2 regions of the Flavobacterium sp. FG19 genome follow, and region 1 is predicted to be linked to the other one. Evidence: riboswitches for the same ligand, from Rfam matches in the RefSeq annotation. Region 1 holds a riboswitch; the other holds the start of a gene.
The links. A riboswitch is a leader RNA that binds a small molecule or an ion and turns the genes downstream of it on or off. The one in region 1 is predicted to bind S-adenosylmethionine.
Positions count from the first base shown of each region.

Region 2: linked by a shared signal. The riboswitch ahead of ACODST_RS26265 (redoxin domain-containing protein) and the one ahead of ACODST_RS00710 (alpha/beta fold hydrolase) in region 1 are both predicted to bind S-adenosylmethionine.

Region 1 is NZ_JBMDKA010000001.1:166,211-170,642, forward strand. It holds gene thrA (bifunctional aspartate kinase/homoserine dehydrogenase I) at 1-1,134, opposite strand, end outside; gene ACODST_RS00710 (alpha/beta fold hydrolase) at 1,136-2,119, opposite strand; SAM riboswitch class I at 2,198-2,305, opposite strand; gene ACODST_RS00715 (hypothetical protein) at 2,496-2,687, opposite strand; gene ACODST_RS00720 (homoserine dehydrogenase family protein) at 3,234-4,322, opposite strand.
Region 2 is NZ_JBMDKA010000044.1:4,845-9,276, forward strand. It holds gene ACODST_RS26250 (DoxX family protein) at 1-164, opposite strand, end outside; gene ACODST_RS26255 (NAD(P)H-dependent flavin oxidoreductase) at 343-1,428, shown strand; gene ACODST_RS26260 (hypothetical protein) at 1,437-1,991, shown strand; SAM riboswitch class I at 2,263-2,362, shown strand; gene ACODST_RS26265 (redoxin domain-containing protein) at 2,612-3,601, shown strand; gene ACODST_RS26270 (aminotransferase class V-fold PLP-dependent enzyme) at 3,682-4,432, shown strand, end outside.

The DNA of each region.
Region 1 (4,432 bases):
TGTAATCTGGTTTACGTCTTTAGAATAAAAGTCATTTTCGAACTCTTTTTCTAATTCAACCATTGCCAAAGTCGCTTTGTCTTTAGCCACAACCAGTCCGATTCCTCTTTCTGAAGAACCTTGTGAAATAATGCTTACGCTGATATTATGATCGCCCATTACCTTGAAAATACGGGCATCGACTCCGGCTTTTCCTAATAATCCGCGTCCTTCAAGATTTACAAGCGAAACATTTTCTAAAACAGAAAGCGTTTTAATTCCTTCTTTTTGAGAATTTGAAGTAATTAAAGTTCCGTGATTTTCGTGATTGAATGTATTTAAAATACGAAGTGGAATATTCTTTTCTAATAACGGAATTATCGTTTTGGCGTGCAAAATTGTTGCACCAAAATTAGCTAATTCGTTTGCTTCATTAAACGACAAAAATTCGATTTTTTTAGCGTCGGCTACTAAATCCGGATTTGCGGTATAGATTCCATCAACATGCGTAAAGTTCTGAAGCTCCTCGGCATCCAGATAGTTAGCAATTAACGAAGCAGTATAATTACTTCCGTTTCTTCCTAAAGTTGTAGTGTCGTTGTTGTTGTTTGAACCAATAAAACCGGTAACAATGTTTACCGTTTCACCATTATGAAGTTTAAAATAATTGATAACATTTTTCTTGGAAAGCTGTTCTAAAGGCTGTGCATCTCCAAATTTAGAATCGGTTTTAAGCAATTCTCTTGTATCCACAAAATTAGCAGGAATACCTTTTTCAACCAGAATAGAAGTCAGTAATTTAGCCGAAAGCAATTCTCCTTTAGACAAAATCTGGTCTTTAATTTTACTGCTGTAATCGCCTATAAGACTTACTCCTTCGAATAATTTATCTAAAATATTGAATTCTTCAGACAAGTCAACCTGCGGATAATCTGATGTCTGGTAAGCTTTAAAACTTTCTAACAGCGGTTTGTAATTACCATTTTTAGCGGCAATTCTTAAGATATCTTCTAATTCATCTGTTGCATTTCCTCTGGCAGAAACGACCACAGCAATCTGTTCGCCCTGATTTACTTTATCTGAAATGATTGAAACTACTTTGTTAAGTCCTTCTCCGTTTGATAATGATTTACCTCCAAATTTTAATACTTTCATTTTATTTTGCTATTGTTTCTGCCTTAAAAATACCGGCAAGTAAATGATCTAATTGTTTGTACTCGATTAAAAAAGCGTCATGTCCGTGAACGGAATCTATTTCGCTGTAAAAAACATTCTTTTTAAATTGCCGCAATTCATTGTAAGTCTCCAGATTTTCTTTGGGTGTAAAAAACAAATCTGAATTAATCGCCACGATATGAATTGAAGCGGGCGTTTTAGAGAGTAAGGTTTCGAAATCCTCACTATTCCTGGTAATATCTATGGTTTTAAGCAGCTGATTCATCAATTTGTAGGATGATAACTGATAGCGTTTCTGGAGTTTTTTTCCGTGATGTGCCAGCCAGCTTTCGATATTAAAAATCAAAAGATCCTGATTGATAGTTCTCTGAAATTTTTCTTTGAATGATTCCGGCGAACGGTAACACAACATAGCATGGATTCTGGCATCTTCAACCGGTTTTGACGAATTGTTTAAAATCTGTTCCTGCAGGTAACAGTTGGCAATCATCCAGTCAGTCGATTTCCAGTCGGTTGCAATAGGAATCAGGTGCTGGGTTATGTTAGGTTCCAAAGCCAGAATTTCCCAGGCAATTCCGCCGCCTACCGAACCGCCTATTATGGCAAATAGCTGCTCAATATGCAATGCCTGAAGTCCTTTAATAAAAATTCTGGCAATATCACGGGCTGTAAAATCCTGATAGTTTTCGATTATAAACGAATCGTTTCCGTTTCCGGGAACATTAAATGCTAAAACGGTGTATTGATTGGTATCGATAGTTTTGGCTTCGCCGATTAAATCACTCCACCAGCCATTTTCGCCGGTAACCTGTGCATTTCCGGTAAGGGCATGGTTAACCAGAACAATAGGAGCAGTATACAGCGGTTTGCCGGAAAGTGTAAAACTTAGCGGTAACGATGAATACAATGCACCACTTTCGGTGATGAAATCCTGAATTATAATGGGACTTGGTATATTTTCCAATTTCAAATCTTTTTACTTTTTGATTTGTATGTGGAAATATTAGAAAGAAAGTCTAGAGTGAAACTAGAAAAATTCTTGTTGTTATCTTTCCACGTTAGGCGTGGTAGAATGCAGCACCTTCTTCGAATTAACGAAGGGTTGCTAAGGATTCATCGGGTCTAATCCCTCCTCCTTTCTTTATAACATTTTCAATACGTTTTTGAACTTAACGGTGCAAATTAACTACTAATTTCTTAAACTAACAAATTTTATCGAAACTGATTGTTTAATTTCTTAAACATTATTCAGCCCGAAATTATTGTACGCACAAAATTACCGAACGTTATGCCCAGTAATCTCATGCAGGTTTTAACCTGTTATTATAATACTTTTCAACTTAAATGAAAAGGGTTTCATTTTCTTTAGAATACATCAAAAACAATAATGAATTTGGTGCTTTTCTTTCCGCTTTTTTATCTGTTTCAGCTACGCCGAAACTTGGGTGAATTAATTCGTTTACCGGCGGCGGGTTGTTTCTTTCCTCTTTGTTTTTGAAAAGTTTTTTTCTTAAGTAGTTAATTGCGCTCATGATATTAAGTTTAAGTCAGTTATTTTTTATTTATCTTATCTTTAATTCTTTGTTATGCTGTTAAAAGGAATAAAAAAACCCTTTTGGATTTTTAATACCAAAAGGGTTTAAGTTTTATATAACTTATAATTCTTTTAGTATCAACAGACGCATACACAAATACGTGCGACATTGAACATCTTGTTCATCTGTAGGGACTTATTCATTTGTGATTTGACTGTTATTTTAAAAAAATCTTGCATTTAGTATTTTTTATAAACTTTTAAGATGTGATTAAGACCTCAAAAGTGCTTATTTATTTTAACAATTTATTTTGCTTTTTAACAAATTTTAGTTTGCCTTACAAATGTGCGAATATTTTTTCAATATTCCAAGTTACAAAAGCTTATTTTTTCTTAAAAAACGTTAAAAAACAGCTTTTTATCGTTAAAAAACATCTTACAAAATTACAATTCAAAACAAAAGAAGTTTAATCTTACAAAAAAATAACTGGCTTTTCTGTTTCAATCTGTCAAAGAACCACTCACTAATATTGAAAACACGTACTTACAGCCAGACAGCTTCTTTATTTTTTATTTTTTCGGCCACTTTTAAAATATCAGTTATAACTCCTCTTGCAATGGCCTGTCTGCAGGCAGCAGCACTTTGAATTACAATTGGTGTATTGGCATAAGACTGTGTATAAATTTCAAAAACAGAATCGGAGCCTTTTAACTGCCCTATAGCCGATGTAACAGACTCTGAAACCAGTTTAACCTCTAAGGTATTTTTTTCGACATCATACTCTCCTATATACCTTAACACATGATGATCTGCCTGGGTTATCTTGGCAATTTTAAACGATTTATCGACAGCTTCTTTATTCAGTATACCGTTTTTCTCCAGATGTTCTTCTTTTATCAGGGAATTGATTTTGATATCAGAGAAATTAAATTCTTTTCCTATTTCACGGGTCAGAATCAAAAGTTTCCCTGCCGTATCATTTCCGGACAGGTCTTCTTTAAAAGTAGACCTCATCAGGCCAAGCAGACTGGCATCTTTCAAAATAGAGGAAAAAGTGTTTTCTTCAGCAGAAAAGCGGTTAAAAACATAACTCAGATTGTCCGAGAAAACACCCCTGATTTTGGTGATCTTTTCTCCTGAATAATACAAATCTCTAAGGGTCTGCAATACCGGGAATCCCGTATCAACCGAAGTTTCATACAAAAACTCTTTATCGTATTTCTTCAGGTTTTCTCTGAGCTGCTTGTAGAGATCTATCGGAAGTGTATTGGCTTTTTTATTCACTGCTACAATATTAAATCCGTTTTCAATCAGTGTGTTGTAATGCCCAATCAGTTCATCGCTGGCTGTAGCATCAACGGCAATCAGATTTTCGAATTCATTTTCTTTGGCAAATTCAATGATATCTTCTACCCTAAATGGTACCGCCAGTTCTCTGAAATTGGTTTCCCAGGCATATCCAACGCCTTCTTTCTCAAAAAAGGCTACCGTAGAATTGGTAATAATAGGAAAATGAAAATCAACATTTTTACTCTCCAGAAAAAACGCCTGACTTTCAATAATCTGATTGATTAAAGTGCTTCCTATATTTCCTATCCCAAATAGAATAATATTTATTTTAAGCTTTGACATAATTTTAATTTTTTAAAACATATCTGTATTTCATAAACGATATAAGTTATTTAAATTCATTTCATTTATTCCAGCCACTACAGTCCGTCTCTACTAAAATGAACTTATAT
Region 2 (4,432 bases), on a different contig from region 1:
ATAACACCCAGAATGTAGATAAAATGGGCCGGATACCCTAGTAATTGTGTAATCTCCCAAACCAGTTTGTTGGTTGTTAATTCAAAAAAACCGCTGGCACCAAACCATAAAGAAGTTAAAATAATTCCTGTCCAATAGATCATTTTTGTTGTTTTTGCATTCATGATTTTAAATTTTAAGTTGTTAAACAGGACAAAATTGCGACAGCGGCAGCCGATTTCACAGGAGAATTTTGGTCAAACGGACAAATCGAAATCTTAAACAGACAATCTGTAAGTCCAGGCGAATTTTATAACTTTACAAGATATCTTTTAGAAAAAATACATTTTAAATAAAAGCGAGATGTGGTACCATACAAAAGCAAAGGAACTGCTGGATATTGATTATCCCATTTTACAAGGCCCTTTTGGAGGAAATTTGTCGACGGTTGAACTGACGGCTGCGGTTTCTAATTTGGGCGGATTGGGCGGTTACGGTGCTTATACCAATAGCCCGCAGGAAATTTATGAAATTGATAAACAGCTTAAAGCCGCTACTGACAAACCGTATAATATTAATCTTTGGGTTTCCGATCATGATATACCGCAAGGCGGATTAAGTGATGAACAGTTTCAAAAAACAGCCGCCGTTTTTAAACCCTATTTTGATGAAGCGGGAATTCCGCTACCCGAAAAACCGGCACCTTTTCAATCCCGTTTTGAAAATCAGCTGGAGGTTATTTTAGACGTTCGTCCCAAGGTTTTTAGTTTTATGTTTGGTGTGCCGTCGGATGATGTTTTAGAGCAGTGCCGTCGATTGGGAATCGTAACTGTGGGAGCAGCTACTACTTTAGACGAAGCTCTTTTTCTCGATAGTAAAGGAGTAGATATGATCATAGCTTCGGGTTTTGAAGCCGGAGGACACCGCCCTTCTTTTTTAAAAGAGGCCGAATCTTCTGTAACCGGAACCTTCGTATTATTGCAGTTGATGCGTGAAAAAATTAAAGTGCCCATCATTGCCGCCGGAGGGATTGCGGATGGGAAAGGAATTGCAGCAGCTTTGACTTTAGGAGCCGGTGCTGTCCAGATTGGAACTGCTTTTTTAGCCGTAGAAGAATCAAACGCATTACCCATTCACAGAGAAATGCTGTTTTCGGATGCCTCAAAATATACAACACTTTCCCGTGCTTATACCGGAAGACTTGGTCGTAGTATAAGCAGCCGGGTTGCAAAAGAGATGACAGGGAAGGAGCAGGATATACTGCCTTTTCCATTGCAGACCACTTTTATAGCACCATTGCGAAAAGCGGCAATTGAGCAGCAGAAATGGGATATGGTATTATTTTGGGGCGGACAGATTTCACCACTTTTAAAACATACCAAAGCCAAAGATCTTATGCTGTCTTTGATTGAAGAAACAACGGCTTATTTTGATAGTTTTAAATTATAATTTTTTTAATGAAGCTAAAGAAGAATATTAAAATTAAATCAGCAAAAATAGCAAAGGAGAAAAAACATTCTTTGATTAAATGCAGTTTTAGTGTGCCGGAACCAGATAGTTTTTTAAAACGAAAGAAGTTTTTTTTCAAAAAAGACGGAATCCAAACAGAGTATATTCTGCTTATTCTATCTTCTCAAAATGAAGGATATAAAAAATATCTGGGCACATCATTGTATGAAAATGCATTTGATAAAAATAGCAGACTGCTTAAGGAATGTATTTTTGTTCAGAATAAGAAAGTAAAGTACAAAGAATATTTCGTTGTTCTGACGAAAGAGCATTTTATAAAAAACGAAAAGATATTTTATGAACTGTTTTCATTGTTTAATTTTCTGTTAATAGCAGAATTAAAAGAAAAACTTTCTAAAGACGATCTGTTAAAGAGGATCAACAGATTCAGTCTTTATGGGATTTTTAATTTTAAAAGATGGTCTGCTGTCTCAAACGATCAGCTCTTTTTTGATGCAGATCATTATTCGGGTTCACTAAGAAATGTTTTAGAAAACCATTAAATTGTAACTCATTTCAAAGATCAGAAATGAGTTTTTTTATCTTTTCATGAAACCGGAAGTACTTTTTATTGCTTTTCAATAGGTAAAAGGCTTCTGTTTTCGTTGTAAGTAAAAAAATATACAACTTAAAAGTTTTTTTAAAGTACTGTAAATAAGGTTTTTGTGTTTTTAAAAGTTTCAACTATCGCTAAATTTTAAAAAAAAACAGACCTAAATACTACTAATTCGGTAGAATTAATATATATTTGCAGTACAGAAAAATTCTGAATGATACTTATCCAGAAAGACTAAGGGATTAGGCCCGTTGAAGTCTTAGCAACCTGTTGCCGAATAAGGTGCTAAATCCTTCCGTTACGACGGACAGATAAGAAAGGTTTTCTCAAATCTGAATAAGCTCATTATTGTTAAAATATTTATTTTTTTTTTAAATGAAAACCAGACTCCATTTTTTACAGAGCAGTTATGAATTCATGAATTCCATTTTTGAAGAAAACAGTCTTGCTTTTTTCCGAATGCCAGGACTGTAATTCCTAAACTCTTCTTTTTTTTAACACGAATTATTACCGGCCTTTTTTACAGGCCAGGGGACTCTTTTGCTTAATCTTAAAAATTACTATAATATGAAAAAAATACTAGCAGCAGCTGTTTTGTTTCTGGCAGCATTACCAACTCAGGCACAGGTGAATACTTTACAGTTAAAAGGAACTGTTGTCGATACAACGGCAGAATATGTTTATCTGCAGAAATTCCACAACAAAATGTTTACGACTATTGATTCTGTAAAGGTTAAAGACGGAAATTTTAGTTTTAAAACCAAAGTCGTAACACCGGAATTGTATGGTTTAAGTGTCAATACCCAGGGGTATCCCTTGTATATTTTCCTGGAAAAAGACCCAATTACCGTAAAACTAAGTCCGAAGAAATATTACAGTACCTCTGTAGTTGAGGGATCGGTTTCGCAGGATTTGTTTGAAGCTTATAAAAAAGCAAAAGATCCGGAGATCAGTAAGTTTATAACGGAGCATCCAAAATCGATAGTTTCAGCTTATGTGTTATACCGAAACTGGTCTTACAGATTGTCGCCTGAACAAATCACCCAGAATATTGCTTTGCTGGACAAAAGCCTTCAAAGCACGACTTATGTCAAAGAATTAAAGGAACTGGTTACCGTTTTAGACGGACTTTCGGTTGGTAAAAAAGCCCCTGATTTTACCGCCAATGATCCGGATGGAAAACCAGTTCGCTTTTATGAAAACCTAAAAGGATATACGCTGGTCGATTTCTGGGCTTCATGGTGCGGACCGTGCCGAAGAGAAAATCCAAATATCGTGGCCGCCTATAAAGAATACCACGATAAAGGATTCAATATTATAGGAATCTCTCTGGACAAAAAGAAAGAAAACTGGATTAAAGGTATTCAGGACGATCAGCTGAACTGGCTGCAGGTTTCGGATTTACTTTTCTGGAACAGTGCAATTGCTAAACTATACGGGGTAAGAGCTATTCCGGGGAATTATTTAGTAGATCCAAAAGGGATTATCGTTGCCAAAAACCTGCACGGAGAAGAATTACAGACTACTTTAAAAGCACTTTTAAATAAACTGCCTTAATTAATTTCGGGAGATGAGATAAGCGGAACCCGAATTTCAAAACAACAAAGAATACATTAGTTAATTAAAATGATAAGGAAATGAATGCTATTGAGCCCACCACAAAAACAGCTGAACCGGAATGTTACTTTTCTAAGTTCAGGGAAAATACAGTAGGAACAGACCACACTTTTGAATCGGTTTACGGAGAACAAAATCTGGTATATGCCGACTGGGTTGCCAGCGGAAGATTATACGCACCAATTGAGGATATTATGCTTCATAAAATGGGACCTATGATCGCCAATACACATTCACTTTCAAGTCAGACAGGAAAAACGTCGACTTATGCTTATCAATACGCCAGAGAAATTATTAAAAAGTCGGTTAATGCCAGTGAATCCGATGTTTTGGTCACTACAGGAACCGGAATGACAGCGGCTTTATCAAAGCTGCAGCGTATTATGGGATTGAGAACCCGGTCTGATGAAGACAGACCTGTGGTTTTTATAACTCATATGGAACATCATTCCAATCAGGTTTCCTGGTATGAAACCAATGCCGAAGTCGTGATTCTGCCTCCGGATGAAAATAATTTAGTAGATCCGAAAGCACTTTTAAAAGCAATTGAACAATATGCCGACAGGAGCCTGAAAATAGGTTCATTTACAGCCTGTTCGAATGTCACCGGAATTATAACGCCTTATTATGAACTGGCCAGGATAATGCATCAAAACGGCGGACTTTGTTTTGTTGATTTTGCGGCTTCGGCACCGTATGTCAAAATCGATATGCATCCTGAAAATCAGGAAGAGCAGTTAGATGCCATTTTCTTTTCGCCTCATAAATTCC